DNA from 4 places in the Cytobacillus kochii genome. Region 4 is predicted to be linked to each of the others. Evidence: riboswitches for the same ligand, from Rfam matches in the RefSeq annotation. Region 4 holds a riboswitch; each other region holds the start of a gene.
What was found. Region 4 has a riboswitch for thiamine pyrophosphate ahead of thiW (energy coupling factor transporter S component ThiW). Riboswitches for the same ligand answer to the same signal wherever they lie in the genome.
Positions count from the first base shown of each region.

Region 1: it holds a riboswitch for thiamine pyrophosphate, as region 4 does, so the genes downstream of both, tenA (thiaminase II) here and thiW (energy coupling factor transporter S component ThiW) in region 4, are expected to answer to the same signal.
Region 2: it holds a riboswitch for thiamine pyrophosphate, as region 4 does, so the genes downstream of both, thiT (energy-coupled thiamine transporter ThiT) here and thiW (energy coupling factor transporter S component ThiW) in region 4, are expected to answer to the same signal.
Region 3: it holds a riboswitch for thiamine pyrophosphate, as region 4 does, so the genes downstream of both, LG276_RS09050 (ABC transporter substrate-binding protein) here and thiW (energy coupling factor transporter S component ThiW) in region 4, are expected to answer to the same signal.

Region 1 is NZ_CP085254.1:2,598,274-2,606,000, forward strand. Features, by position in the region: gene LG276_RS13360 (penicillin-binding protein 2) at 1-194, opposite strand, end outside; gene LG276_RS13365 (nitrate/nitrite transporter) at 492-1,772, opposite strand; gene tenA (thiaminase II) at 2,073-2,762, opposite strand; TPP riboswitch at 2,886-2,995, opposite strand; gene LG276_RS13375 (PAQR family membrane homeostasis protein TrhA) at 3,348-3,983, shown strand; gene LG276_RS13380 (GNAT family N-acetyltransferase) at 4,104-4,850, opposite strand; gene LG276_RS13385 (AbgT family transporter) at 4,990-6,477, opposite strand; gene LG276_RS13390 (hypothetical protein) at 6,824-7,727, opposite strand, start outside.
Region 2 is NZ_CP085254.1:310,016-317,742, forward strand. Features, by position in the region: gene LG276_RS01760 (VOC family protein) at 1-123, shown strand, start outside; gene LG276_RS01765 (serine hydrolase) at 301-1,374, shown strand; gene LG276_RS01770 (DUF2975 domain-containing protein) at 2,177-2,653, shown strand; gene LG276_RS01775 (helix-turn-helix transcriptional regulator) at 2,664-2,894, shown strand; gene thiT (energy-coupled thiamine transporter ThiT) at 3,477-4,055, opposite strand; TPP riboswitch at 4,160-4,264, opposite strand; gene LG276_RS01785 (hypothetical protein) at 4,400-4,642, shown strand; gene LG276_RS01790 (peptidoglycan DD-metalloendopeptidase family protein) at 4,670-5,644, shown strand; gene LG276_RS01795 (LysR family transcriptional regulator) at 5,713-6,591, opposite strand; gene LG276_RS01800 (YeiH family protein) at 6,700-7,701, shown strand.
Region 3 is NZ_CP085254.1:1,704,342-1,712,068, forward strand. Features, by position in the region: gene LG276_RS09025 (S8 family serine peptidase) at 1-667, opposite strand, end outside; gene LG276_RS09030 (RNA polymerase sigma factor) at 1,369-1,893, shown strand; gene LG276_RS09035 (ABC transporter ATP-binding protein) at 1,987-2,718, opposite strand; gene LG276_RS09040 (ABC transporter permease) at 2,715-3,479, opposite strand; gene LG276_RS09045 (thiamine-binding protein) at 3,479-3,769, opposite strand; gene LG276_RS09050 (ABC transporter substrate-binding protein) at 3,769-4,776, opposite strand; TPP riboswitch at 4,857-4,969, opposite strand; gene LG276_RS09055 (cell wall hydrolase) at 5,155-5,793, shown strand; gene LG276_RS09060 (twin-arginine translocase TatA/TatE family subunit) at 5,996-6,190, shown strand; gene LG276_RS09065 (peptide chain release factor 3) at 6,431-7,727, shown strand, end outside.
Region 4 is NZ_CP085254.1:2,395,035-2,402,761, forward strand. Features, by position in the region: gene LG276_RS12415 (FMN-dependent NADH-azoreductase) at 1-68, opposite strand, end outside; gene thiE (thiamine phosphate synthase) at 214-822, opposite strand; gene thiM (hydroxyethylthiazole kinase) at 822-1,631, opposite strand; gene thiD (bifunctional hydroxymethylpyrimidine kinase/phosphomethylpyrimidine kinase) at 1,631-2,437, opposite strand; gene thiW (energy coupling factor transporter S component ThiW) at 2,406-2,927, opposite strand; TPP riboswitch at 2,999-3,091, opposite strand; TPP riboswitch at 3,134-3,241, opposite strand; gene LG276_RS12440 (shikimate kinase) at 3,367-3,873, shown strand; gene LG276_RS12445 (hypothetical protein) at 4,012-4,959, opposite strand; gene LG276_RS12450 (nuclease-related domain-containing protein) at 5,167-6,075, opposite strand; gene LG276_RS12455 (branched-chain amino acid aminotransferase) at 6,356-7,456, opposite strand.

The sequences.
Region 1 (7,727 bases), 200 kb from region 4:
CTAGGTGCCGTGCTTGCTACTGGCACCTCCACTTCCCGTTCAATCTCTTTTTTATAATTCTCTCCGTAAACAATTTGAACAATACCTAAGCGGAAGATTAGAATCGAAAAGAGTATAAATACTGCAAAAAACATTAAATTAATCCGAAAAACCATTTTTTTATTTCGTTTTTTTCTTCTCTGTTCTCCCGCCATCGTCAACACAACCAATCATCAAAGTATGAATGTTCTTAATTATTACTATATGTAACTATTATATTTCACAAATATGTTATCTATTAAAATTAGATTAATAATATAAACTATCTTACAACAAATATCCAATTTTTTCAATTGTTATGAAGAAATATTTGATAAAAAAAGATCAATTTTACACTTTCAGTAACATTTCTCTAAAGACGATAGATGGTGAACAAATCAGGTATCCACTCGACTGCCTTTTAAGTGATGATTGTTCTTCATTTTTTATTAGCTAAATAAAAAAATCGATTGTTAACCAACCGATTTTTTCATTTGACTCATTTGAAGTTTTTGACGATACACTGTTGGCTCATATAACATGAATACTCCAATTAACCCAATAATCGCAAAGCTTAAAGGAATATAAAGTCCATATTGATAAGCGGTTGTAACGTCAAAATTAGCAAAATGGTCCAATACTTTTCCAAAAATTGCTGGCAGCAACACTGCGCTAAGAAAGCCTCCCGTATTAGCGAAACCGGAAATAAGCCCCACTTCCTTTATATGAAAGGACTGTCTAACAACTGTAAAGGTTAGAGCACTTGCACCATTTGCATAACCTATGATTACGAATAAAAGAATGAATAATAAATATGGTGGCTCTCCACCCATCAATACTAAAGTGATCCAAGCAGAAACCGACAGCATCTGCACAATGACATACGGTGCTTTGACTCTGTCAAAAAAAGTAGATAGATAGGTTGTTAATGGTGCTCCGATAATGGCACCAAATAAGCCGTACATAATTACTTCACTTGCACTTGATCGTGATAAACCGTAAATGTCCATACCATAGGGAACTGCCCAAGAGCCAATAAAGCCGATATATGTGCCCACCACACCAAAGTGACAAAGGAATGTCGCCCAAGCTTGGCGATTGACAAGTAATCTTCTTATGATGACTAATAACGGTTCATTTGTTTCTTTTTGATTTTTTTCTTCTTCCATTTGAAATTTCTTCTTAGGATATTTTATTAAAACAACATAAAGCCCCATACCAAGGGTGAATATTACAATGCCAACAATTAAAAATGGAAGTCGCCACCCTAATAGAGAAATGGTCGAACTAAAAGGAACTGTTGCTAATAAGAATCCTAAACTTCCGGTCATTCCGGCAAATCCCACTAGCATCGAAAACTCCTGCTGCTTGAACCAAATGCTCAATACAAGAACTAAATTGACCCATATAGTAGCATCGCCAATTCCACATAATAACCTAGCAAAGATGAGCATATAACTATTATCTACCGAACTATACAGGATGGTACCTAGCCCGTTTAGCAGTGTTCCAGCGACTAGAAATACATTGGGACCAAATCTATCAGAGAATAATCCGATGGGAATTTGCAATCCAGCATAAGCAAAAAATTGAATACTCGTTATCAGCCCAATCGTTGCTGCAGTTAAATGAAATTCTTCCATTAATTGATCAGTAATTAAACCAGGTGCTGTTCTTTGACTAACCATAAATAAATAGGCTAAAAGTAAAACACCAAATACAACCCATCTGTACTTACTTTGTTGTTTATTCATTTTTAAAACGCCTTCCTCAATTTAACATTCGTCTCTCATTATACGCTTATTGTCATTATATATATATAGGAAGTTTATATGTCTATGAGGGTGGAGAAGTAGAAGTCATTTCTATTGACTAGATGAGTAGTTTTTGAAGTCCGAACTTCTTTTTAGGAAAATCCGATACGGCAAATTGTCTTTATTCCATAAACAACCCTGATACTACAACGATTATAAAGGGTATGATGTTAACAGAATTGAGTTAGTATGAACTAACCTTATTCTGTTAACACTATTCCCGCTTTCATTTATGAAGTTTTATGCATATGTTTTATCACTTAGCCACTTTTCTTGGGTATAAGCCATTTCCCAAAAAGCTAATTCATATTGACAGCTAATGGTAAATGCCATTTTCATTTTTTCTTTTTCTGTTTCAGATGCAATTTCAGCAAGCCGATCAAGATGATGAATTTGTTCCAGTACAAGTTTAACAAACCATTCTCCACCGTATGTATCAATCCAGGTACGATAGATTTCTTCTTTTGGTTTTGCCCCTTTAAAGCTCTGCCCAATATCATAATAAATCCAATAACACGGAAGCAAACTAGCGATGACCTCGCCAACTGTGCCTGTCTCTGCTACACGATATAAATGGGATGTATATGCATAGGCAGTAGGAGCGGGTCTAAACTGGTTTAACTCTTCTTCAGAAACTTTTAATACCTCCATAAATTTGTTATGTAACCCTAGTTCAGCTTCATAGGTACCTTGCGCATGCGAGGCCATTCTTGAGGTCATATATAAATTCTCTGCTTTAGAAGCAGCGATTGCTTGCACACGAGCAAAATGTGATAAATAGTAAGAATCTTGTAACACATAAAAGCGGAAACACTCAATTGGTAAATCTCCCTTAGCAATTCCTTTAACGAAAGGGTGTTCAAAATTCGCTTCCCATATATCATGGACTTCTTTCCTTAACGATTGTGTAAACGTTTCTTTTGTTGTCATCATTTCTACCTCTTCTCTTTTTTTTATCGAGCATAAAAAATCCAGAAAAGCGAAAAACCACTTCCTATAAGAAAGTGGTTACTGTATACATTATTCATTTAGTTATAGTTATAATGTTAACTAAATTTATATACGCCACTTCCCTACGCTGGTATCAACCAGATCAGGTTCTAAGAGTCTTAAAGTTATTACACTTTAATCTCAGCCTTTTAAAGGCACCCCTAGTGGATTTATTCAATTATGCTTTCAAAGTTATGTTATCATCTTATCAATAAATGTCAACCTAAATGGAAACTGCAAGTTTAGTAAATAAGCAATGTCGAGCTTCTCTTTCAGTAACCATTATGAAATAAGTTGGATGAATGCTTCAACTGACGTAATACCGCGGCATAAATTGGCATTGACTCAAGGATGGATAACACCAAATATTCTCCAAGCATTTAAACTCTCTGCCGTTAGACCAGACCCTTCCCCCTTTTCGTTCGGTGAAGTTTTTCTTTATAATGAAAGCTTTCGACTTTTTATCAGCTTAAAATATGTTTATACTAGAATTATGATTTTGGATAAAGAATGGGTGAATACTACTTGGAAACACATATTTTTTCAAAGGGAGAAGAAATCGCCAACGCGATCGTACACGGAATTGGTGCGCTATTAAGTATTGCGGCTCTGGTCATTTTAACTGTTTTCTCATCCTTATATGGAACAGCTTGGCATATTGTCAGCTTTGTTCTTTTTGGTACAACGATGGTTATTTTATATTTCTCATCAACTTTGCTACATAGTTTACCTGCTGGAAAAGCAAAGGATGTATTTGAGATTCTCGATCATTCTTCCATTTACTTTTTTATTGCTGGAACGTTCACACCGTTTCTATTTATAACAGTTAAAGGACCCTTAGGATGGACTTTATTTGGTCTTGTTTGGGGGCTAGCGATTGCTGGTACGGTTTTCAAATGTTTTTTTGTTAAAAAGTTTTTAGTCTTCTCGACATTACTATATGTTTTGATGGGCTGGCTAATTATATTTGCCTGGGAGCCCTTGGTTACACACTTACCCACACAAGGAATGATTTTCCTCATTATCGGTGGCGTACTATACACTGCTGGTTCAATATTTTATGTATGGAGAGGATTTAAGTACCATCACGCATTGTGGCATGTTTTTGTTCTCGCTGGTTCGATTATGCATTTTTTTGCTGTTCTCTCGCTTCTACCATGATCAAAATTTACATCTTTATAAATGATCTGCAGATGGCTACTCTCACCGCCTGCAGATTTATTAATATCCGTTTGTTGAGTTTTTATCACAATACGTGTTTTAAGCTAAAAAAACTACTACTTATAATAACTTCATTACTTCATAGCGAAAACTCACTTTTTTATACCCTTGTTTGCGATACATATCCTTTGGCGTGTCATTGCTGTCGGCTACAAGTATAACCCTATGATTGCTAAATCGCTTCATTACTTCATCTTGCAAACTTGCAGCAATCCCCTTTAATCGGTGAGCTGGTAACACACCTACATTATCAATTTCAGCTGTACACTTATTAAAAAATACTTGTAATGAACCTGCTGGCATACCATGATCATATGCGAGTAACTGTAACGTATCTTTTGCATTATAATGATAGGAATGCATGCTTCTATTAAGATTCACATATTCCTCACCATAATCTTGATCAAAGTTTCTCTGCAATAGTAGATATTCTCGTAAATTATCATTTGTCACTTCCTCAACCACGATTTCGTTCTTTCTATCTTTATAGATAAATTGAAGAGGTTTAATTTCATATAACTCCTGACACCCGATCGTATAAAATTGTTGATAAAGGTATAATAAAACATCCTCTTTAATCATTTCGTCTGCTGGTAAATAAAACTTCAAATGTTCTTGTTTATGCTCTTTCTGATAGTCTTCTAAATACCTCTGTGCCAGTTGAAAATCTTGCAAACTAGGATTTATTTTAAATTGAATAAAGTTTGCATCATATTTAAAATAGAACTGTTTTGTGCCATAGTGATCAAAGTTGGCTTTCTCTGCTATTAGATTACCATCATGGTGTATATCTCTGAAACTAACCAATGCCTATCTCTCCCCTACTTCTAGCTCTTAAGTTTAACGATTAATATTCCTCACTCTCAAAAAAATACCTCTATCTATTTTATCATTTTTCGCAATAAAGAAGCCCGAACATAAATGTTCGGGCAACAATACCTCGTTATTACAAATACATTTCGATACCGGGTCCAATCGGAATACCGAATAATCCAAAAATGAATAGCATGACTACCCAAATAACTAAGAAAACCATTGAATATGGAATCATTAAGGAAATAAGCGTGCCTAAACCTGCTTTTTTATCGTATTCTCTCATAAAAGCAAGAACTACAAGGATATACGGATTTAGTGGTGTAATAATATTTGTAGTTGAATCGGCAATTCTATACGCTGCTTGAATAAAAGCAGGGTTATAATCAAGTAACATAAACAATGGAATAAAAATTGGGGCTAATAATGCCCATTGAGCAGACCCACTAAAGATTAATAAATTCAGAATAGAGACGAAAATAATAAATCCAATAATAACAGGAATACCAGTTAAATTGATGGAAGATAAGAATTCCGCACCATTGACTGCAATCCAAGTACCTAAATTGGACCAGTTAAAATAAGCAATAAATTGTGACGCAGCAAATATAAGGACGATATAGCCTGCCATATCTTTCATCGAATCTGCCATATACTTTGGAATATCAGCACTTTTTGTGATTTTCTTTACTGTTACTCCGTATGCTGTTCCCATCGTTATAAAGAATAATAAAACAATTGGGATAATTCCACTTAAAAATGGGGAAGGAATCATACGACCTTCTTCGTTTCTAAGAGGGGAGTCTGGCCAGAAGATAATTGTAAGTAAAATAGCAATATATGCTAGACCCGCTATAACGGCATTTCTTAACCCTTTTGACTCGATAGCTGAAACCGGTTCAAAATTCTTTTTCAAATCCCCATCATATTTTCCTAATCTTGGTTCAATTACCTTTTCAGTTAAGAATCCACCGACTAAAGTTAAGAGAACAGTAGAAATCGACATAAAATACCAATTATCAACAGGTGATACAACAAATGAAGGATCGATTGCTTTAGCAGCCTCAGTAGTAATTCCCGCCAATAATGCATCTGTTCCAGCGATTAAGACATTAGCTGAAAAACCTGCACCTACTCCAGCAAAGCCGGCTGCTAAACCAGCTAATGGATGCCTACCAACAGTGTAGAAAACCATCGCAGCTAAAGGTGGTACAAGTACAAACGCCGCATCTGAAGCAATATTCCCCATAATACCAATAAAGAAAACAGCATAAGTGACTAATGACTTTGGTGTACTTAAGATCGACTTTTTAATGGCTGTTTCTAGTAAACCAACCTTATCAGCTAAGCCTACACCAAGCATCATAGCTAACACAAGACCTAGTGGGGCGAAGCCAGTAAAGTTAGACAGCATCTCAGTTAATATAAACTGCAATCCTTCACCAGAAATTAAACTTTTTATTGCCAACTCTTCCCCGGTTCCTGGGTGCTCAACAGTAACATCAAATTGATTAACTATGAACGTTAATATCATTACAAACGCTGCGAGATAAACGAAAATAAAAAATGGATCTGGTAGCTTGTTCCCTATCGTTTCAATGCCTGACAAAAACTTGGACATCAAGCCCTTCTTTTCTGGTTCGTTGTTTACATTTGCTTGCAAATCATTTCACTCTCCTTATGTCAGAATTTATCGGAATTTATCCTTAACATTTCCGTTATTATATCATCACATCTATATTGTGAATAGTCTTTTTTTAATCTTTTTTGTCTTTTTTAGTAATTTTCTAATAAATATCATTTTTATTTACAAATAAAAGAATATATAGGAATTTTATGGTTGATAATTATTCTCAATGTTCGGCTTTTGTTAGATGTTATTTAAAATAAACGATAATAAAAACCTAAACAACTGTAAATAAGTGATATCTCCAGGGTTTAGGTTCAAATCATACGGTTTTAATTTCTTATAGTTTGGCTAACTGTTTAAAGTTTAATTGATAAATTTTTCGTGGTCTCCCTCTATGACCTGTCTCTTCTCCAATAATTTCAGCTAAACCTATCTTTTCCATCTCCATCAAGATTCTTCTTGCGTTGCGATCAGTGCTTTTTAGCCAATGAGATAAATCTTGAGAAGTAATCTTATTTTTTTGGTAGTGTAATGATAAAGACTCAATTTTTGCAACAACCTTACTACTTATACCTGCATCTTTAAATATTTTTTCCCAATCATTTCCGTAAATCCTTGAATGAAAACTTATTTCTTCTTTTTCATTATTAATAATCGTTAATTCTTTTTCTTCATTAACAGAGATAACGATAGGACCCTTAAATTCACGAGCATGAGAGAAAGCCATGCTCACATTTTCCTCAGCCTCTAATACCGTTAATCCAAAGCCTACACCTATGCGAACACGTAACCGACTATGAACAAAAATCTCTTCACTGATCGTCAACATCGATTGGTCTCGCATAAATAGCTCAAGTTCTCCTCGCGTAGTAAAAATATAGTGAACGCCATCATCCATCTGGACTATCGAACCATTCATTTGTTCACCAACGTCAAGCAAGACTTTTTTTAGTTCTAGTTCTTGATGCTTTAACCGGAAGGATCGCCTTCTTTCTTCACTTTCAGAAGAAGTAACGATGCGTTCGACACCAATAATGACAAGCTGTGATTTCCGGTACCATGATGCTTGCCCCTTTTCTTTAATCGTTTCTAAAGACCGTCTGACCGTTAGTTCAGATTGCTCAATGCGATAAGTTGGGATATTCATCTTCGTTAATTCTTTATACACCTTATTCAAACAAGTAATAGCCACATCGACTTTGTTACTTTCATATAATTCTTTATGAAAAGCAATAATTTCT
Region 2 (7,727 bases), 2.1 Mb from region 4:
ATAGAACAAGCATATGAGTATATGAAGGGTAAGAATGTCGAATTGACAACAGAAATTGAGCATAACCAATGGTTTAATTTCAAAGACCCTGATGGGAACCATTTAATGGTTTGCAAATGTTAAAACTGTTGCGGTTAGCATTCGCGGCATAAGGCACATTGAAATGATCAATCTTTTTTATAAAAAATTCATATAAATTTAAAAGTATTACGCCATTTTGATTCAATCTTTTTTCAAAATGGCGTTTTTGTATTTGTTAGTAACGGCGTTTAGGAATAAAATTAGTCAAATAATGGGGGGATGTCTGTGCAAACAAAACAAAGTGAAAAAGTAATCAATTCAATTGAAAAATCATTTAAAAAACAAGTCCAAAAAAACAAAAATTTAAAGAGTGCATTTTTACTTGTTCATTCTGAAAAGAAAGGTATCCATTTAAATATCGCAGAAGGGTCAATGAATCCAAAACAGCCAGCATATATGGCAAGCGTAGGAAAAATATTCACGTCAGTTTTGGTTAGTATTTTATATGAAAACGGTCAATTATCATTCGAAGACGGTATTACCAAATATTTAGATCGAGAATTATGCAAACACCTTCATGTTTATCAAGGTAAAGATTATACGAATGACATTAAAATTAAACATCTACTAAATCAAACGTCTGGTTTGTATGATAATTTCCGTCCATTACTTGAAAGGCTTCTGGATGATCCAAACTTTACCATAACCCCACAAGAGGCAATTACTTGGGCAAAAACACATCAAAAACCTCATTTCCCTCCAGGTAACGGCTTTAAATATACTGATACAAACTATCATCTATTAGGCTTAATCATAGAAAAAATAACAGGAATATCTTTTCATGTAGCTATGAAACAATATATTTATCAGCCCCTCAGTATGATGAATTCATCTGTGTTACACTATTCTAATCCATTAGACAAAGATACCCAACATTTAGCAGACTTTTATATTAATAAAAACAACCTAACTAATCACAAAGGATACGCAGGTCTCGACTATGCAGGCGGTGGAGTAGTATCTACTGGAGAAGATATGTTGAAATTTATGAAAGCGTTAGTATCCTATCAATTATTGAAAAAGGAAACGCTTGAGAAAATGATGAATGATAAAGCAAAGTATGGGGTAGGAATTGAGTATGGATATGGAATTATGCAGTTTAAATCAGTTCCACTACTCATGCCGAAAATATTTAATGTCTGGGGACATGCAGGTGCCACAGGAGCCTATTTATTTTATCACCCTAAGATGGATACCTATTTAATTGGTACTTTTAATGACTTTTCTTATGAAAGAAAAGGTGTCAAATTTATGTTAATGAAAGTAATAAACCAATTGAGTAAAATTAAATGAAAGAAATGCGACTTCTTATATTCAGTTAAAGGGCACGTTTGTGGAGTAACACAGGCAGAAAATGATCAAACTCTTTTATAAAAAACAACCTTAAAATTGGTATAGAAGAATCCATTTTGATTAATCTTTCTTCAAAATGAATTCTTCTTTTTTACCGTAAAATAAGGATTTACGAAGTGTTTTTGCTCAAGCTCTATTTCAAACTACACATACAATATTCCGTTTTGTGTAAAAATTACACATTAAATGAGAGAGATTTGCGAGGATTTTATACATATTTTCATTCATTTTTTATAAAGAACAATTCGTGCTTTATCACTGTATGTTGGCATGTATATTTCATGGCTAACAAAAGCGCAAACGAAAAGCCAGTTCCCACAAGGGTTCTAGCTTTTTGGAATTCCCGATAAATGAGACGTTATGTTTACTAGAATGTATGGGCGCTGTATATTTCTTTGTCAAGAAGGGTTTGTATTGCAAGGTGTATTATTACATGAGGTTCGCTTTACTTCTCTTTTTTAACTTCTTCTTCTGAGGCTTTACCTTTTTTAAATGAACAAAAGTATAATAATGAAGATAATTGAATGTTCGAAAATGAGATACCTTCTAATTTGTTGAACGATTTATAAATCCAATAGTTTTAAGTTAAAGCATTTCTTTGTAATAAGGAATGCTTTTTTATATTTGTCTAAAATCCAAAGATTATAACAACAAATTAATAATGTTTAGGAACAAAAAAATATTGTGAAACGATAAATTTTATATTAAAATCAAATAGAAATAAATAAGTGAGGTGCTTTTTATGAAACGTGGTTCAACACTCTTTTTAAAAATAGCCGTTTTCTTTATTGGTACTCCAGTTTTTTCCTTAGGTATAATTGGGTTGATTTGGTTACCTAATAATCCGGCAAATCCAGATTATGCCTATATGTTATATCCCATTGTAATCGGAATGTATTTATCGGCAATTCCCTTTTACATTGCACTTTATAAAGCTTTTAAGCTTTTAAGTTATATTGACAAGAACCAAGCTTTTTCGCAAATTTCCGTAAAAGCTTTGAAGCATATAAAACTCTGTGCAACCATATTCAGTATCTTATATGTGGCAATTTTGCCATTCGTTTTTATGTTAGCTCAAGTAGACGATGCCCCAGGTGGTGCAATAATCGGAATGGTCCCTATCTTTGCTTCGATGGTAATTGCAGTATTCGCTGCAGTTCTGGAAAGGCTTTTACAAGAAGCGATAAATATAAAATCAGAAAATGATTTAACGGTCTGAGGTGAAGGAATTGGCGATTATAATTAATATCGATGTGATGTTGGCGAAAAGGAAAATGAGCGTCACAGAACTTTCGGAGAGGGTTGGAATCACGATGGCTAATCTTTCTATTTTGAAAAATGGAAAGGCAAAAGCGATTCGGTTATCCACTTTAGAATCCATTTGTAAGGCTTTGGAATGTCAGCCAGGCGACATATTGGAGTACAATAGCGACGAAGAACTCAAGAATAATAAAGTATAGAAAATAAATTTATTCCATAATCGGGGTAGCGTCAGGAAAATGCGATTTTACAACGTTAAGAAATTACAATATTAAAAAGCCCAATTTCTACAGCATTAAAATTTCTGTTATTTCGATTGAGAGGAATCATGAAGAGGCACTCTTATATCGGCATAAAGGGGAATTCAAATGAGCTAACTATAATCCAATGAGCTAATGATGTGTATCATTAGCTCATTTCGTTTGCGTTTCCTTTATATTCGATATTAATAAAATTTCTCCTATCACACTCAATCTTCTTCGTGATATAAACTATCGAGTCGGTTGCCAACTATCTGCAGATTCGGCGTTGTTATAAATCATGGTCTTCTTCGGATCATCATGGCCGGCCAGAAAATAGAAGAGATGATGGAGGTTTGCCTAGCTGCTTTTGACGCTTTCATTTTGGAAGTATTGTGAAGAGTCGATTGCATGGTTATCTTATGGATATCACGCCGATGTACATGCCACCCTGATTCCTCAGTTCCATCTCATCGTGCGAAAATCTCCCAAAAAGATATCTTAAAAAAAAGGCCCTGAGTTTCCCCCAGAGCCTTTAGTTGATTAATATGCTTTTTTCAGAAGGACCTTATTGGCTGTTGTGTAAAGCATGACAACGACTAAGGCACATACGATAAAGGTAGGTAGCATATATGTTCCGTTATATACGAGTGAGTAAAGTGCGACAGGTTGATCTGCCGGAGCATAGGCACCAAATAGGACTATGCCTGATAAATAATGGCATAAGAAGCGTAAGAAACTTCCTAAGAAAACGCCACTAATAACATACATGTTTGCTTTGGCAAATTGGCCGTCTTGATAATTTTGTACAACTTTCTTCATATAGATGCCTGCGAGTCCGACAACAGCAAAGGCTACGAAATAGTCAATGATCCATGAGGCGAAATGAAAAGGAACAGCTCCTGTTAAGATTTGTAGTCCTCCTAATAATAAGCCCGTTAAGACGCCACCTTTAATACCCCAACGAAAGGCCATTAAGAAAACCGGTACCATAGCAAGTGAGATGGACCCACCTTGTGGCCAAAATCTCCCCATCAGTAAGCCCGATAAGAAATCAAGTAATAATGCCAAAGCTGCAAATATAGCAATTTCCACCATAAAAAGTGTTTTATTTTGTTTCATGTTTTTCCTCCTTCTCCGAAAAGAGAAGCGAACGAGTAAACCTGTATTACTTTTTTGTCATGAAAAAAAGCAATACATAGGCGGTGATGGATGCCTAGTATTGCTCATATCCAAAACCACGATCCCTACGCTAGCATTATCTAACAGGTTCTTAGGGTCAGAACGAACTCGCTCACTCTCAGCCATATTAGGCTCCCCTTGTGGAAGTATTAAATTTATCCTCGGTTAGAATATACTATGACTTTCATCATAATTCAAGAATCTTTTTTTTGGTAAGAGAAAAACAGATTATTTGTGAAACTTATTCCCGAGTTAGTCGTAAAAATAAACGAGGAGTGATTTACATGAAGAAGGTTTTTGAAGTGAACCATCAGGGAGATCATATACTAGTTGAGAATTACTGGATTAATGGTGAAAAGCTATATGTAAATGGCGAATTACAGGATGAAAATTTAGGACTTGCTATAAGAGGAGATTTGGAAGGAAAGTTAGAAGATTCAAGTCGAATTAAAGTAACTATTGGTGGTTTTCTAACTATTAACTGCAAAATATTTCTTGAGAATCGTTTGATTTTCTCTTCTATATAAAGAATAGAAACCTAGGGGGTAGATGGAATGGTCGGGTCAATGGATACTGATTGGTTTATAGATCATTGGTTAAAAGAAGATTTTAAGGAAATTTATAATGCAACCTCAAAAGTGTTTCAAGGGATGGTATCAAGGGCCGATTTTGTCCAGATGGGTTCATCTTTTAATGCAGGTGTACAAAGTTATCAATTAGTCTCACAGACGAATGTCTTAAATGTCGATCAATTCGTATGGGTGGATCATACAAAAGCAAAAGCGGTCGTCGTTGGATTCGACGAAAAGCATACGATTGCAAGCCTCTACTTAAAACCATATTTTGTCTTTCCTGAAACAGATAAGATCTATACGAAGAATGAATATATTATGCCAGTAATGGATGAATGGTTTATATTTTGGGGTGGCACAAATGAATTCATTAATTATCATTACGCTTATGAACATCAAAGATATGCCTATGACCTTTTAAAGGTGAAGGATGGCTCTACATATAATGGTAGACCGGAAAAGAATGAAAGTTATTATGCTTTTGGGGCCGAAGTCATTGCTCCGCAAGATGGAACGGTCATTCAGGTAGTCGATGGCCTCGATGACAATATACCTGGGCAGATGGATGAAGAACACCCGCCAGGCAACTATATTGTGATTGAGCATGCACATAAAGAATATAGTATGATTGCTCATTTTAAAAAAGATACGATTATTGTGAAAGAAGGAGAACAAGTTCGCCAAAAACAATTACTTGGCAAATGTGGGAACTCAGGTAACTCTTCTGAAGCGCATATTCATTTTCAAATCAGTAACTCTGGCGATTGGCAGAAGGGAAAATCGATTCGCATTCGTTTTAAAAATCGCCTGGAACCCATTCAAGGAGAGGTTGTCACAAATAACCTTACTAAATATCAGGATCGATTCGAAGAGAGATTTGACAAAGTTGAAAATACCTTGACGTTTGCAGATTACATCTTTGCCGTTCCTCGTGCTATTCTCCAGTTGTTTAAATAACAATCTGGAGAAAAGTAGAACCTGTAACTTGTTTATTCCTCCCATTTAATCAAACGTTTGTTTAAATACTAAGCTTCAGGACCATATTTCAATGTATCGACTAATAATTGCGTATTGCGATTAAGGTTTGTCCCTTTGGTTAGGATATAAGAAAAGGCTCGTTTTGCATAAAGGCCTTCTATCGGTACAATCTTTAATAGACCGTATGTTAATTCCTCTTGTATGGCTGCCTCGGATAGTAAGGCGAGTCCTAGTCCACTTTTTACACTACTTTTTATTCCTTGGGTAGAGCTGATGATGAAGGTGGATTTGACTCTCATTTGATGAGATTCGATCAGGTGGTCAAATGATTGCCTTGTCCCCGAACCTTCTTCGCGGATAATCCATTCCTGATCATGCAAATCATCTATCGAATGAAAATTTCCTTCATAGGCAGGTGAACAGACAATCACTAAACGATCTTCTGCAAAGGGTGTTTGGACCACCTCTCTTGCATAGGTTTGCCCTTCCACTAAACCGATATCTACTTCTAACCGCCTCACACTATTAATCACCTGATCTGTATTACCAATCGTCACATGGAAGGATAATTGCTCATGTGTTGCTTGTAATTGTGCGATAACGCTCGGCAAAATGTATTCACCAATTGTAAAGCTAGCTCCGATTCGTATGAGCCCTGAGGCGACTTTTTTTTTCTCATATAATGTTTCTTTAAGCTGCTGATACACATCCCATATTTTTAAGCCTTGATTGTAAAAAAGTTCCCCTTCTGCTGTTAAGTGGACTTTTTTTGTTGTGCGCTGAATGAGTGAGGTCGCAAATTCTTCTTCCAGGTTTTTTATATGGACACTAACGGTTGGTTGAGATAATGCCCTTTGTTTAGCTGTTTTTGTAAAATTTTTCTCGCGTGCGAGGACAAGAAACGTCTCAAGTTCCTCCATATGCATTATAAAACCACCCCATTTATCAATAAAATGAATAAGTATTATTATATATATTTATTTCCAAAATAAAAAGGACAAAACTATACTGTAATAGAGAAAGGGGAGGCAGTAATGGATTTAAAGTCATCTTTGAGAACAGGCTCCTTTTATTTTGGAATAGGAACGACATTGATTATTGCAATTATGGCTGGGCTTCTCGCCAAACTACCTTACCTGACGATTATCGGTCAGCTCGTTTTAGCCATTTTGCTAGGTATAATTTGGTCTCATACGATTGGTTGGAACCGTTCATATAAAGTCGGTGTTGATTTTTCTAGTAAAAAATTATTAAGACTAGGCATTATCTTGTTAGGTTTGCGCCTTAATTTATCCGATTTAGCTCATGCAGGTGTAAGTACTTTTCTTTATGCGGCATTCTTATTATGTGTCACCCTCCTAGCAGTTTATAGCTTCGCTAGGATGCTTCGTGTGGATAAGACATTAAGTTTATTAACGGCATGTGGTACGGCGATTTGTGGTGCGGCTGCGATTGTGGCGATTGCATCTGTTGTCAGAGCGAAGGAAAGTGTGACTGCTGTCAGTGTCGGTGTGATTGCTGTGCTTGGTACGCTATTCACGTTACTTTATACATTTCTTTATCCGATTTTACCAATAACCGATTACCAATATGGTATGTTAACTGGAGGCACCCTGCATGAGATTGCGCACGTTGTTGCTGCTTCTTCTGTTGGTGGTGTGGAGGCAGAGAATATCGCCATTATCGTTAAACTAACAAGAGTCATTTTACTTGTACCAGTGGCTATTCTTATCGGCTATTATATGAAGAAGCGGGAAAGTCAAGAGAGCGCAACAAAGAACAAGTTACCGATTCCTTGGTTTATTTTCGGTTTTCTCGCGATGAGTGCCATCAATACGTTGGGGTGGTTGCCGACTGAACTTGTTCAATGGCTTATTAGTGGATCATATTTATTATTAGCAATGGCAATGGCGGGCTTAGGGTTAAATGTAGAACTCTCCGCTTTTAAGAAAATGGGCCTGCAGATTTTTTATGCGGCATTACTTGGTACGATACTGCTTGTTTTATTAGGATTTATCATTATTTTTATTATGTAAAGGGTCACATGAAGTGTGGCTCTTTT
Region 3 (7,727 bases), 690 kb from region 4:
CAACAACTGTACCTGAACCGTCTATGCCCATTTCCCACACAGCAGGTGCTCCGATATGATCAATATTCCATTCAATATTATTGATCTTACCAGCTTCTTCCGCTTTTGCTTGCTCTTCTACCGTTGGTGTATGTAGCTTTCTTGTTTCATTTGGTAGAATTTTTTCCACTTCAGGGAAAGTAGCGAGTTGTTCCATTACATCTTTAGTTGCTGTAACAGCAACCGCATTTACGATAAAGAAAGATTGAACTTCTTTTGCGTTCCCTTTCTTTTCTTGTTTTTCAAGGTAAGAAAGCACATTATCTTGTGTTTCAATTGCCACTGTTCTCATATCTGAAACAATAGCTGAACGTTTCATATATTTTGCTTGAGCAGCAGACTGTTTTTGAGCAGCTGCAGCTTTTTCTGCTTTTTGTGCTGATTTTTGAGGATCAGCTTTCTCTTTGAATTTCACTAAAAATGTGACTTGTTCTTCTTTTTTAAATTCTTTCGTCAATGTTTTGCTTATTTTGTTTTCTGCTACTTCACTAGCTGACTTTGCTACAGAGGTACTTACACCTTTATTACTAGCAGAGCTGATGCTAGGAAACATCATTGGCACGATTAAGAAAGCAATCATGGCAATACTTAGTAGACGAAACCAACCATTTTTTCTTTTACGCTTCAAGTAATTCCCCTCCTAAAAATGTTTTCATTATATTTGAATGATCCTTGTTATTCACCTCCTCATATATTGAAGGAGTGTTTACTTTTTAAAATAAAAGTAGCTCTCCTTATGATTAACACTCTAGCTAACGAAGGGCTTCGAAGTTGTCGGAAAATGTCGAATTTTTTGTTCGTTTTTTAAAATGAGTTAATCGTAATAGCGAACAAATCAATAATTAGTACATTTGAATCCAATGCTATGAGAATTTTTGCCGATTCTTTGCTTGTTTTCTAAAAAAAGGACAGATAATTGATTAAATTTTTAGAAAATTAAGTAATTAGTAATTGTGTTGGAAAATCTTACAATTTTTTATAAGTCTTTTGATTGCGTTCATAAGTATAGGGTCGATAGTAAGAGGAGAGGAGTTTGATGTTCGTTCTATGGGTAAAAAGAAATAATTTTTTGTATATTCAATAGTGGAAATAAATGTTGCAGGGTATGTTTCACTAAAAAGGAACTAAATAGAGAGAGTATAGGAAAATTAGTACGGAGGTTATGGAAAGTTTTTTGTATTAGGTAAATAGTTTCGTTTAAAACTGAAAGTAATCTTGTCTTATTTTCTAGAAAAAACTTGTCGCTTTTTTTAGAAAAGGAAAAGAAGGAAATTTCGAGTTTCTTTGGAATTGTAATATTAGGAAAGATAAAGAAAGGATGAAAAGGGGTTGGGATCAGACGGCCAATCATTTATTGAAATCTATCGTATTTATCATCATCAAATCTTTAGGTTTATTTATTCAATGATTGAGCAACAAGAAACAGCGGAAGATCTAACGCAAGAAACATTTATTAAAGCTTTTATATCAAAGAATCAGGTTGAGCACCAAGACAAAATCCATAGTTGGTTATTCAGTATTGCTAAAAATACGACGATTGATTTTATTAGAAAACAACAGAAGTTACAACAGGAGTTATATTTAAATAAAGCTTGGATAAAAAACCGTTCTATTCCAGAAGAACAATTTATTCAGGATGAGGGGGTTCATGCGTTATATCAGGCAATAAATCACTTGAAAACGAATTATCGAAATGTACTAGTGTTAAGAAAAATAAAAGAATGTACCATAAAAGAAACTGCAGAAATTTTAGGTTGGAGAGAAGACAAGGTGAGAATTACCACAACGAGAGCTATTAAATCATTAAAGAAAATTTGGAAAAACACATATGGGGATCATTACCATCTATTATGATAGATGGCTTATTTTTTGCCATTATTTTTGTAAAAGCGTATATCTTATTTCTCTAGAGAAGATAAGATATACGCTTTTAAATCACGTGGCGTTTTACTCCAATAATTGTTTGATTCTTTTCTTTAAGGATAGAAGTTCGGAACTTAAGATGATATCTTCATGTCTTGGGCGAGAGAAAGGGACGGTTAATTTTTCTTTAACCGTCGTTGGTTTGTTTGATAACACATAAATCGTATCGGATAAAAAGATCGCTTCTTCAATATGGTGAGTGATAAATACAATCGTCTTTCTATTCTGTTCCCATATATCGAGCAGCCATTTTTGTAAGCTTAATCTTGTGAATTCATCTAATGCAGCAAATGGTTCATCTAATAAAATGATTGGTTGAGGACTAAGTAATGCACGAATGAATGCCACTCTTTGTTTCATCCCACCTGAGAGTTCATGAGGGAGTGCTTCAAGTTCATGAATCAATCCTGCCCGTTCCAGCATTTTAGTCGCTTGCACTTTATTGCCGATCTCCCCACTTAATTCTTGTCCTAACATTACGTTATGTAAGACTGTTCTCCATGGGAGTAGGGAGGACGATTGAGGCATATAACTAACAGAACCTTTTTTATTTATAATAGGTTGTCCATTTAAAAGGATGACACCATTATCGGGTGGCATCATTCCACCGATTAAATTAAATAATGTACTTTTACCACTACCTGAAGGTCCGATAATTGAAACGAATTCACCTTCATTTACTGTCATAGAAATATCTTTTATTACATGATTTCTTGAATATCTTTTTTCAATAGATTTAAGTTGTAAAAGACTCATATTTGCTTCTCCTTTATATGCCAACGTACCAGTTTACTTTCGATGAGATGAATAAAGCCCAAAAGTATTAAGCTCATGATCATAATAATGATAATGGCCACAAAGACGCGATCTGTTCTGAAAGAAGAAGAAGCGAGCGTCATATACACACCTAGGCCATTTTTCGCACCTAGCCATTCAGAAATAACCGCGCCCATTACACTATATGTAGCAGAAATCTTAATCCCGGAAAATAAGGATGATAATGAAAAGGGGAGTTCTAGCTTCCAAAATAACTGCCATTTACTTGCACCAGCCATAAGCATATAATGTTTCAGGTTTTTAGGTGTATGCTCGAAACCGTTTAATGTGGCTATGACAATAGGAAAAAAACAAACAAGGGTGATCACGATTAATTTAGGTAATAAACCGAACCCAAACCAAATGACGAGTAATGGTGCTAACACAATAATTGGAATGTTTTGAGATAATATGAGTAAAGGGTAGATTGCTTCTTTTAAAAACGGAACTAGATGAAGCGTGATAGCAGTAAAAATTCCAATCGTAGTACCAATTACAAGTCCTATGGTGGTCAATTGTATGGTTGATAATAGGTGGGGGGTAAGGGAATCCCACCCGGCTATTGCTTCAGATAGAATACTTGTTGGAGCAGGAAGTAACCATGGTGGTATAGCAAATAGCATTACAGCGGTTTCCCACAAAATAATTAAAAGCAAGAGCACCAATAAAGCGCTCCAGCTTTTTATAAACTTCTGCAACATTAGCGGTACTTCTCAGTTAATGTATTTAAAGTGATGCCTTCTGGCTGGTAAAGAACTTTAATTTGAGAAATAACATTCGGACTTCCAAGCTCAACCATACGTTCATTCATTTTTGTTATGATAGGAAACAGTTCTGATAAATGACCTTCCATAGTCGTTTCTAAAGAGTTTACCTCATATGGAATACCAGCTTTATCAATAATCGAAATCGCTTCGTCTACAAGAGCGATAACGTCTAGTCCGTTAGCTGATTTTGGAATGATTTGTATACTTACTAAAGCTTTTGCCATTATTTTTTCCCTCCATTTGGTAAAAATTGATTTGTAAATGCTTCCTCTGCATCTAATGGTTTATCTAATAGATTATATTCAAGCATCCAATCAGCATAATTCTCCCATACTGATAAGTCTTGTTCTCCCCATTGTGCTGCATCATCTTGATATCGCTCTGCTAGCCAGAATTGAGATGCTTTTACCAATTCTTCATCTAAATCAGGCGCAGCTGCAAGTAAAATGTTTGCAGCCTTTTCTGGTTGTTCAATTGCAAATGTGTACCCTTTGGAAACGGCTTTCATAAAGGCTTGAACAATATCAGCATTTTTATGAATCATCTTTTCATTCGTAGCAATAACGGGTGTATAGTAATCTAGTTTTTTGGAGTAATCAGTCAGATATATCATGTTTAATTCCTCACCACGTAATTCCGCTTCTACTCCTGTCCACCCATAATAAATCCAAGAAAAATCAACATCTCGTTTAACAGCTGTAAAGAAGTCTGTGTCACCTATATTAAGAATGGAGACTTTATTAATATCTGCATGATCATTTTTCATTAAAGAATCAATCACTGATTTTTCAACAGGTGCACCGAACCCACCATACGTATGATCTTCAAAATCTTTCGGCGTGTGAATGTTTTTGCTAACTGGTGAAGCAAACCCCGAGGTATTATGTTGGATGATGGCTGCAATCGAGACGATTGGCACATCTTGGACTCTAGCTTGCGTGATTGCTTCTTGTACACTTACGCCAAAATCTGCTTTTCCTGAAGCGATGAGCTGATCCGCCCCTGTTTCGCCTGGCATCATGATTTCAACTTCTAATCCTTCTTCTGCGAAGTAACCCTCTGCTGCTGCAACATAAATGCCCGTATGATTTGTATTTGGGGTCCAATCAAGTACAAAGTTTACTTTTTTTAATTCATTTTCTCCCATTTCTGTTTGTGCATCTTCACTGGAATTCCCGCACCCAGCTAATAGAAACACGCTGAAAAGAAGCAATATGAACCATCCTTTCATTCCATTTCCTCCTTTTTATTTTTTGAAGGAAATAAAAAACGCCCAAAGGATTCACCATGGGCGCATATCAAAAACATATGAATTGTTTTAAATATGTTCCCTACGCTGCTATGAGGCAGATCAGGTTCAAAGGGTCATCATCTAAAACGGATGAAATCTCAACCAGCAATTACTGGTCCCCCCACATTTTGGTTTATTTGCGTTTTTATTTCCACCATTATTATAGCAGAAGTTTATTATAATGCTAGTCTAAATTAAGATGGGAGAAATATCCTGATTACCCATGGAAAACATTGCGTTTGAAGTAGTCTTTCTATCCATGTTAGTCTTAATTTTGTTATTTTGATTTAAATGTATATTTGAATGGAGGAAAAAATATTGAAACTGATTGCAGTTATCTTTGCAGCGAGTACATTGTTTTTAGTCCATTTCATCCAATCTGCTGATTTACGCGTTTATGCTGAGACATTAGATGTTTATGATATATATGAGGTTAAAGGGAACGAAACAATTTCTTCCATTGCTGATCAATTAGAAGTGTCTGAGGAAGAATTAACAATGATGAATCACCTAGAAGATCGAACGGTTCAAAAAGGTGATAAGCTTATCGTTCCTAAAGTAGAGGAAAAAGAAAAGAAAGAAAAGAAGCCTGACATTTCGTTAACATCTGAGGAGAAGGATCTTTTAGCAAGACTTATCCATGCAGAAGCGAAAGGCGAACCGTTTGAAGGAAAGGTAGCTGTTGCAGAAGTTGTGATTAATCGAGTGCAGGACGAACGTTTTCCTGATACCATTCGTGGTGTTATTTATGAAAATAAGCAATTTCAACCTGTTGATAATGGTTCGATTAATAAGCCTGCAGATAAAGAAGCAAAAAAAGCAGTAAAGCAAGCAATGAAAAATCATGCATTGCCAGATGAAACGGTCTTTTTCCACAATCCAACAATCGTACCGCAATCTTGGTTGAATACGAGAGAAGTTGTTACAGAAATCGGTAATCACCGTTTTTCTATGTAAAGCAAACCCTTCTATCTTATTGAACGAAGATGAACTAATGATAAGGAGCCATGGGTGACATCAGTCACATGAGGCTCTTTTTATCGTGTTAAAAAGGATTGCTAATAAGGAATTTACTTGCCTTTATTTGGTGTTCAATTATAATGGGAATTGAAATATAAATAATCACCTTACGTTATGTCTTACATAAAGGAGTGATACTATGTTATCAAATATTGGTATACCAGGTCTCATTCTTATACTTGTACTGGCCCTCATTATTTTCGGGCCGAAGAAGTTACCTGAAATTGGACGAGCTGTGGGAGAGACGTTGAAAGAGTTTAAAAACTCTGCTAAAGGTTTAGCTAATGATGATGAGGACTCTAATGAGAAGAAGAAAAACAATTTAGAGAAGTAATTTCAACTAAAAGTTGGCATATCTTATGTCAGCTTTTTTGTTTGTAATGAAACTTGCATTTAAGCTTGGATGACAAGAGGATTATATATTGTGTATAAAACGTGCAAACTCATTGGTTATCTTTTTAAAGAAAATGCCATATATTGATTACGCATTGCAAAGTTTCTAATACAAGGATAAAATTGAGGGTACGCAGTAGCGACAGATAAGAATTTATACATGTTAGTGAGGAATTTTATTATGAGTACATTTAAAGACGAAGTATTATCGCGTCGAACATTTGCAATTATTTCCCACCCGGATGCTGGGAAAACAACCTTAACAGAAAAGCTTCTTTTATTCGGAGGGGCCATTCGTGATGCAGGGACTGTTAAAGGGAAAAAGACAGGGAAATATGCAACAAGTGACTGGATGGAAATAGAAAAACAACGTGGTATTTCGGTTACGTCTAGTGTTATGCAGTTTGAGTATAATCAAGCTAAAATCAATATCTTAGATACACCAGGACACCAAGATTTCAGTGAAGATACTTATCGTACATTAACAGCAGTGGATAGTGCAGTTATGATCATTGATTCAGCAAAGGGGATCGAGGATCAGACTTTAAAACTCTTTAAAGTTTGCCGTATGAGAGGTATCCCTATTTTTACATTTATCAATAAATTGGATCGACAAGGTAAGATGCCGTTAGAGCTTTTAGCTGAATTAGAAGAAGTAATGGGGATTGAATCATATCCGATGAATTGGCCAATAGGAATGGGGAAAGAGTTTTTAGGCATTTATGATCGTTTTAATAATCGTATTGAACAATTTAGGGTAGATGAAGAGGATCGTTTCCTTGAATTGAATGATGAAGGAGAAATTAACGAAGAACATGCTCTAAAACAATCAGGGCTTTATGAACAAACGTTAGAAGAAATTATGTTATTAAATGAAGCGGGTAATGAATTTTCGCGTGACCGCATTGCTTCAGGGGATTTAACACCTGTTTTCTTTGGCAGTGCTTTGACTAATTTTGGTGTGCAAACGTTTTTGGAATCTTATTTACAGTTTGCTCCTTCTCCTCAACCAAGAGAATCGACTGTTGGAGAAATCAATCCTTTAACAGAAGATTTCTCAGGGTTTATCTTTAAAATTCAAGCGAATATGAATCCTGCACATAGGGATAGAATCGCTTTTCTTAGAATTTGTTCAGGTAAATTTGAACGAGGGATGAGTGTAAATATTCCGCGTCTTGGTAAACAAGTGAAATTAGCACAATCGACACAATTTATGGCAGATGATCGTAGTACCGTTAACGAAGCTGTAAGTGGCGATATCATTGGGATTTATGATCCAGGAACATATCAGATTGGTGACACATTGACAAGTGATAAAAATGGTTTCCAATTTGAAAGACTACCTCAGTTCACCCCCGAATTATTTGTTCGTGTGACAGCAAAGAATGTAATGAAGCAAAAGCATTTTCATAAAGGGATTCAACAGCTAGTGCAAGAGGGGGCTATTCAGCTCTTTAAAACGGTGAAAACAGATGAGT
Region 4 (7,727 bases):
TACATTTTTACAGAAATTCCAGCTTCAACTGGACGATCACTTGCGTTTACAAATAGAACTTTTGCCATTATGTGAAGACCTCCGAATGTCGTAATAATTTATCCGAAATACACTAAAATGAAATATCTCGAACCAAAAGTAATTTTAGTATATTAATAGTATCTTGTCAATGGAATAAGTTCTCTTTAACTACACTTATGATATATTTTAGGTCTAAAGGAATAACTGAAGTAAATCTCGAGCTGACTTTTCTGGATTTTTAGATTTACTAATTGCTGAGACAACAGAAACACCTGCTAACCCTCGATTTTTAAGCATTTTTATGTTTTCTAGTTGAATACCACCAATAGCGACTGCAGGAATATCAATCGCTGCAATGATTTCCTCGAGCATACCTGGTGCTAATAAATCAGCATCAGATTTAGAAGCTGTCGGAAACACCGAACCTATTCCAACATAATTTGCTCCTTGTTCTTGAGCAAGTTTCGCTTCTTCCACATTAGATACAGAGATACCAACTACCATATCATCAGGAACAATCTTTCTAACGACGGCACATGGCAGATCATCTTGTCCCACATGCACACCTGCTGCACCTACCGCTAAAGCGATGTCTACTCTATCATTAATAATCAGTGGAATATCCAATGGCTTTAATATAGATTGTAATGTTTTCGCCTTTTCATAAAAGAGTTGACCATCCGCTGTCTTCTCTCTTAATTGAACGATGGTCACACCACCTTTTACACCACTTCGAACAATATCATATAATTCATTGTTTGCTATTTTATCATCTGTGACTAAATATAAACGGTAATCCATTAGTTTTGCCTCACTCCATCTAGCCAAGTGGCTGCATTCATTGTACTAATCGTATCCATTAGCTTCACTCGAAATGAACCTAACCCTTCACCGGCATGTAAGCTCTTTGCTGCGATTTCCCCCGCTAGACTCATAGTAGCCATACCAATAACAGCCCCGTCAAACCAATTTTCTGAAACAGCAGCAGCAGTTGCTACTAATGAAGCTGTCATGCAGCCAGTTCCAGTTACCTTCGTCAAAAGGGAATCTCCATTATCAATCACAACGAATTGCCTACCATCTGTAATGACGTCTTCTTTCCCACTAATAACAATGAGACAGTTTAGAACTTCGGCTGCCTCCTGTGCAAGTGCTTCAGGTGCCATTTCAATTGCCCCTGCATCAACACCACGCGTTTTAGTATTATTACCAATAAGAGCTGAAATTTCAGAAGCATTGCCACGAATAATGGACACTTTTATTGTGCTAATTAACTCCTTTGCCTTATTTGTGCGATAATTGGTTGCACCAACACCCACTGGATCAAATATTACTGGAATTCCTTTTTGATTGGCAGTTTGTCCAGCTTTAATCATCGCCGCAAACATTGCATCATTAATAGTACCAAAATTAATTACGAGCCCATCTGCCATCATAGCCATTTCTTCTACTTCTAAGAGTTGTGTGGCCATAACAGGTGAACCGCCCATTGCTAGGGTCACATTGGCACAATCATTAATAGTTACTGTATTTGTTAAATGATGAATGAGTGGGGTATGTTCTTTTAACTGCTGAAAGATTCTCTCAACTGCTTCACTTGAAATCGTCATTATCTTTCCTCCACCTTTGCTTTGTTGTATAACTCATAAAAATGATTTGTCGGACCATGCCCATGACCGAGTGCTAGACTATGCTCAATCGCTATAGAAATATAATTCTTCGCAGACTGTATGGCCTCAACAAGTTCTTCCCCTTTTGCTAACCCGGCAGCAATGGCAGATGAGAGAGTGCAACCTGTACCATGGGTGTTTTTTGTCTCTACTCTTCGACCATTAAACCAGTTGAAACTTTGACCATCCCATAATAAGTCATTCGGTTCTCCTTCTAAATGTCCACCTTTTAATAAGACGGCTTTTGGCCCTAATTCATATAACTTTTTACAAGCTTGCTCCATGTCTTCAACCGTGCGAATCGTCATACCCGAAAGTACTTCAGCTTCAGGAATGTTTGGCGTAATTACAGTCGCAAGTGGTAACATCTTCGCTTTTAATGCCTCAATAGCTTGTTCCTTTAAAAGATGATGTCCACCTTTCGAAACCATAACAGGATCTAACACAATCACTTTTGGACTATAATGATTTAAACGGTCTGCGACGATTTTTACAGTCTCACTAGATGACAACATCCCGATTTTGACAGCATCAACCTGGATATCATCAAACACAGCTTCTATTTGGTCTTTTATAATATTGATTTCAATATCCTGTACCGATCGTACCTCTACTGTATTTTGAGCGGTAATCGCCGTAATGACGGACATGCCGAACACACCATTGGCGGAAAAAGTTTTAAGATCTGCTTGAATCCCAGCTCCTCCTCCTGAATCAGAACCTGCGATCGTTAATGCTGTTTTCATTGATGTAACCTCCAATAGCTTTATTCTTTATTAATACTCTTAATAAACCATATCCTAAAATTGCTCCAGTAAACGAGCTCACCATAAATGCTGGTAGAAATCCGAAAAGGGTGGCTTCTTGTCCTAAAAGTAATGTACTAATCGGATAAGTCGCTACTGCCCCTATCATTCCCGTTCCAACGACTTCACCTAGTGCTGAGAAGCCAATTTTTTTCGTTTTTTGATAAAGGAACCCTGCAAGTAATGCGCCAATCATACTCCCGGGGTAGGCAAAAACACTTCCTGTCCCCATCATATTTCTCAATGTAGATGAAAGAAACGCTTGACTAACGGCATACCATGGTCCAAGAAGTACAGCAGATAATACATTCGCCAAGTGCTGAATCGGAAAAATTTTCGCTATTCCAATCGGAATAAAAATGAGACTACTCGACACAGTAGTGATGGCTGCAATCGTTGCCGTCATCGTCATTTTTTGGATTTTATTCATAGACCTTTCCTCCTTTCGATAAAAATAAAAAAGCCGCTAGTTTGTATAAGCGGCTTTGGTCATCATGATATGTATGACGTCACTCGCTTCCCTACGCTAGTATTAACTAGATCAGGTTCAAAGGGTTCATCTCAGCCAAGTATTTGGCACCCCTAGCATTTATTCATATATAAAAAAATCCTCTACTTCCAAAAGGAAGCGAGGACGACTACATCGACACACTTCCCTCCACTGGTACAAACCAGATCAGGTTCAAAGGGTTTTGAACGGCATTCAATCTCAGCCTCTATGTGAAGGCACCCCCAGTGAAAACTTATAATATATGATGTCAATATAACATGAAATGATAGAAATGAAAATAAAAAACATGGGATAGAAACGATGTTGCGACATAAAACGTTATGATATGATATTTATATAACATTCGGGAGGACAGTCTATGGAAGATAAGAGTATTGTACTTATTGGGTTTATGGGGGTCGGAAAGACATCCATAGGAACGGAATTAGCTAAGAAATTACAGTGGGGTTTAATCGACACGGATGAACGCATTGAACAACAGTTCAAGATGTCAACTTCAAAAATTTTCCTTGATCATGGTGAAGAAGTTTTTCGAAAAGCTGAAAGCGAGTTGATTGAACAACTATCTGCCGAAGAAAAACAGATTCTTTCATTAGGCGGCGGTGCCTTTTTAAACAGTAAGAACCGCGAAATATGTTTACAAAACAGTACCGTTGTCCTTATCGAGCTCTCATGGGAAAAGTGGCTTGACCGATACCCATTGATTAAAGATACAAGACCGAAATTAAATGGTCTTTCTACTGATGAAATGTATCATCTATACAAAGAAAGACAAGCTCATTATCAACCATATCATCTAAAAATCAATGTTGACGGGAAAACAGCTGAAGAAGCTGCTGAATTGATTATTAGTGGGATAAGATAAAGCTAGTGATGATTATGGTTATGGTTCATTAGGACGTTTCTTCTACTATCTAAGTATTTCGCATTATCCTAAACGAATTTATGAAAGCCGGGCACTCCCTTGCTCGGCTTTCATTTGTGTTTGGTTCATAATAAATTGCTAAATAACTCCTTTTTGCGGGGCGCTCACCTCTGGCTTTCTTTCCGAGGGACTTACTAAACCCTTTTGCGGGGCGCTTATCTCTGGTTTTCTTTCTGAGGGACTTGCTAAACCCTTTTGCGAGGCGCTCATCTCTGGTTTTCTTTCTGAGGGACTCGCTATCCCCTTTTGCGGAGCGCTCATCTTTTGTTTCCTTTCTGAGGGACTTGCTAAACCCTTTTGCGGGGCGCTCAGCTCTGGTTTTCCTTCTGAGGGACTTGCTAAACCCTTTTGCGGGGCGCTCAGCTCTGGTTTTCCTTCTGAGGGACTTGCTAAACCCTTTTGCGGGGCGCTCATCTTTAGTTTCCTTTCTGAGGGACTTGCTAATCCCTTTTGCGGGGCGCTCACCTCTGGTTTTCCTTCTGAGGGACTTGCTAAACCCTTTTGCGGGGCGCTCATCTTTAGTTTCCTTTCCGAGGGACTTGCTAAACCCTTTTGCGAGGCGCTCACCTCTGGTTTACCTTCTGAGGGACTTGCTAAACCCTTTTGCGGGGCGCTCAGCTCTGGTTTTCCTTCTGAGTGACTTATTAAACCCTTTTGCGAGGCGCTCATCTCTGGTTTCCTTTCTGAGGGACTTGCTAATCCCTTTTGCGGGGCGCTCATCTCTGGTTTTCCTTCTAAGGGACTTGCTAAACCCTTTTGCGAGGCGCTCATCTCTGATTTTCCTTCTGAGGGACTTGCTATCCCCTTTTGCGAGACGCTCATCTCTGATTTACCTTCTGAGGGACTTGCTAAACCCTTTTGCGAGGCGCTTATCTCTGGTTTTCCTTCTGAGGGACTTGCTATCCCCTTTTGCGGGGCGCTCATCTCTGGCTTTCTTTCCGAGGGACTTGCTATCCCCTTTTGCGGGGCGCTTATCTCTGGTTTACCTTCTGAGTGACTTGCTATCCCCTTTTGCGAGGCGCTCATCTCTGGCTTTCTTTCCGAGGGACTTGCTATCCCCTTTTTGCGATGTCATCTAGATTTTTTCTTTTATTTTGTGCACAAAGTCTTTTTTTTCAACTTATAACTGCTTACTAGTAGATTGAACCCATCAGAATACCGATCAATCTATACGGTACTGTTACTTCACTTCATTACTAAATAATTCAACTATTTCTTCTTTTTTAAAACCCATTAATGATAATAAAAATAATTTCCACCACCATTAAGTGTATATTTCTCTTGTAAGAATCGTTGTATTGCGGAACTACTGATTGCTCCTCCACACCAATCATAAATCGCCGTCTTTGTTACTTTTTCTGATGGAAAAAGAATAATAAAGTCATTGATTGCTTCACTTAATGCATCATAAGATGAAATGTTCCTCCTACATTTTGAGCAATGAAATTTGCGCAAACTCGCTCGCCTCATCTGCCCACTGCACTCTCGACAAACCACTCCTTTTACCAAATCCTCCGTACAATAATCGATTTTTCTAGCATAATTCATTTCTTCTTTATGATGACTCAAAAAAGTGTGAACAATTTTTGTATGAAATGGAGAGTGTTGAATGTCTATTTGATTTAGTTCTCTTAATAATCGTGGAATTTGCGGTGGAAGAATAACATTTTGTTTCTTTGTACGGTCATATAACATAAACTCGGGATGAACAAAAACAAGTAGATAATCAAATGCAATGTTTAATTCGTGCTTAGTAAGGAATTGGTGTAGGAGGGTTTCATTTCTTTGGATTTGTAGAAGGGGATTTTTAATTTCCTTGTTTGTTGGTGAATACCATTTAGTGTCCTGAACCAAAAAATCACCACTATAATTTTTCACTTCGAAAGCAATGAGTTTGTGGGGAGTTAAACAGAGTGCATCAATTTGGAAGGATGTATGATTAATTTCTAGCAATACATCATAAAGAATGGGGAATTTTGGTGAAAGTTGCTGCAAATCATCTCGCCATTTACTTTCTCCTTCATATCCTTTTTCTAACATTTTGAGATATTGTTCATTCTCAGGGGACAATTTTGATCTAAGATGGAGCACGCGTAATAATCGGAGTTGATAAGAGGGTTTGAGTGGTTTTAGGTCTGGCAAATTCCTTCATCCTTTCTTTTTACTCTATTATAACGAATTTTTAACATGAAAAAAATACCAATATATATAACTTCTCTAATAGAAAGTACAAATTTGCTTGTTAAAAAGTGTAAAACCCTTTTGTGATTTTAATATATGCAGTCATTCCATTTTCTCACTAAGTTCATCACTTCGTCTTTATTCTTTCAGTTTTTGTCCACTTTTACTGCTACCCACATTTCTAGCCTAACCCTTTAAAAAAACCACTTACCATCAATGGCAAGTGGTTCTTTTTCTTCTATTAAATTGCTGTCGTAACAGCTTTTTCTTCGTCTACCTTCACAATCCAACCAAATTTATCTTCTACTTTTCCTTTTTGGATTCCTGTTAGCGTTTCGTAAAGTTTGCCGGCAATTTCACCTGTTTGTCCGCCACCAATGGTCAGTTTTTCGTTATTCCAGAATAGTTCTCCGACAGGTGAAATGACCGCTGCAGTACCCGTTCCGAATGCTTCTTCTAGCGTGCCATTTTTTTGTGCTTCATAGATCTCATCGATTGAGATACGACGCTCAGATAAAGGAATACCCCAGTCTTTAATGAGTTCAATAACAGAGTTTCTTGTAACGCCTTCTAAAATGCTTCCGTTCAATTCAGGTGTAACGACTTCACCGTTAATTTTAAAGAAAATATTCATGCTTCCTACTTCTTCCACATATTTATTTTCCTTGCCATCTAACCAAAGTACTTGTGAATATCCTTCCTGTTCTGCTACTTCTTGAGCTTTTAGGCTAGCAGCATAGTTTCCTCCTGTTTTGGCATTACCCGTTCCACCTTTGACTGCACGAACATATTCGCTTTGGACAGCAATTTTCACTGGGTTAATTCCTTCTTTATAATAGGCACCGACTGGTGACATGATAATAATAAATTTGTATTGATGTGATGGAGCAACGCCTAAATAAGGTTCTGTAGAAATAATAAATGGACGAATATATAGAGATGTTCCTTCTACATTTGGAACCCAATCACGATCAACTGCAATTAATTGTCTTAATGCTTGAACAGCAAGTTCTTCGTCAATTGGCGGAATACAGAGTCTGTTGTTCGATTTGTTCAGTCTCTCCATATTTTTATATGGTCTGAACATGAGCACTTCCTGATCTTCAGATAAATATGCCTTTAATCCTTCGAAAACACTTTGGCCATAATGAAATACCATTGCAGACGGGTCAATTTGTAATAGCTCATAAGGGACAATACGTCCATCATGCCACCCCTTGTCTGCATGATAGTCCATTACAAACATATGATCTGTAAAATTCCTACCGAAAATCAACTGATCAAATGCCGGTTTTTCTTTTTTGGTTGCACGTCTTTGGATTTCAAACTGATAATCATTCATTTCTACTCTACTCCCTGTCTAAGATCAATTTAAAGTGCTGTTAAACATCTTTACTCTTTTTCATGTGGTATTGCACCATTGTAAACGAAATACTTTGATGATTAAACTACTACTTCGCAATTTATACGATATTAAGAATTTATTACTTTAATACTTAAAATCAATATAACATTTCCTTAATAAAGTACATTGATTGTTTAAAATATTATGAACCCTATTTTTAGTATTGTCAACACAGTTTCTGAAACTTTTCTATTATTCTTACAAATTT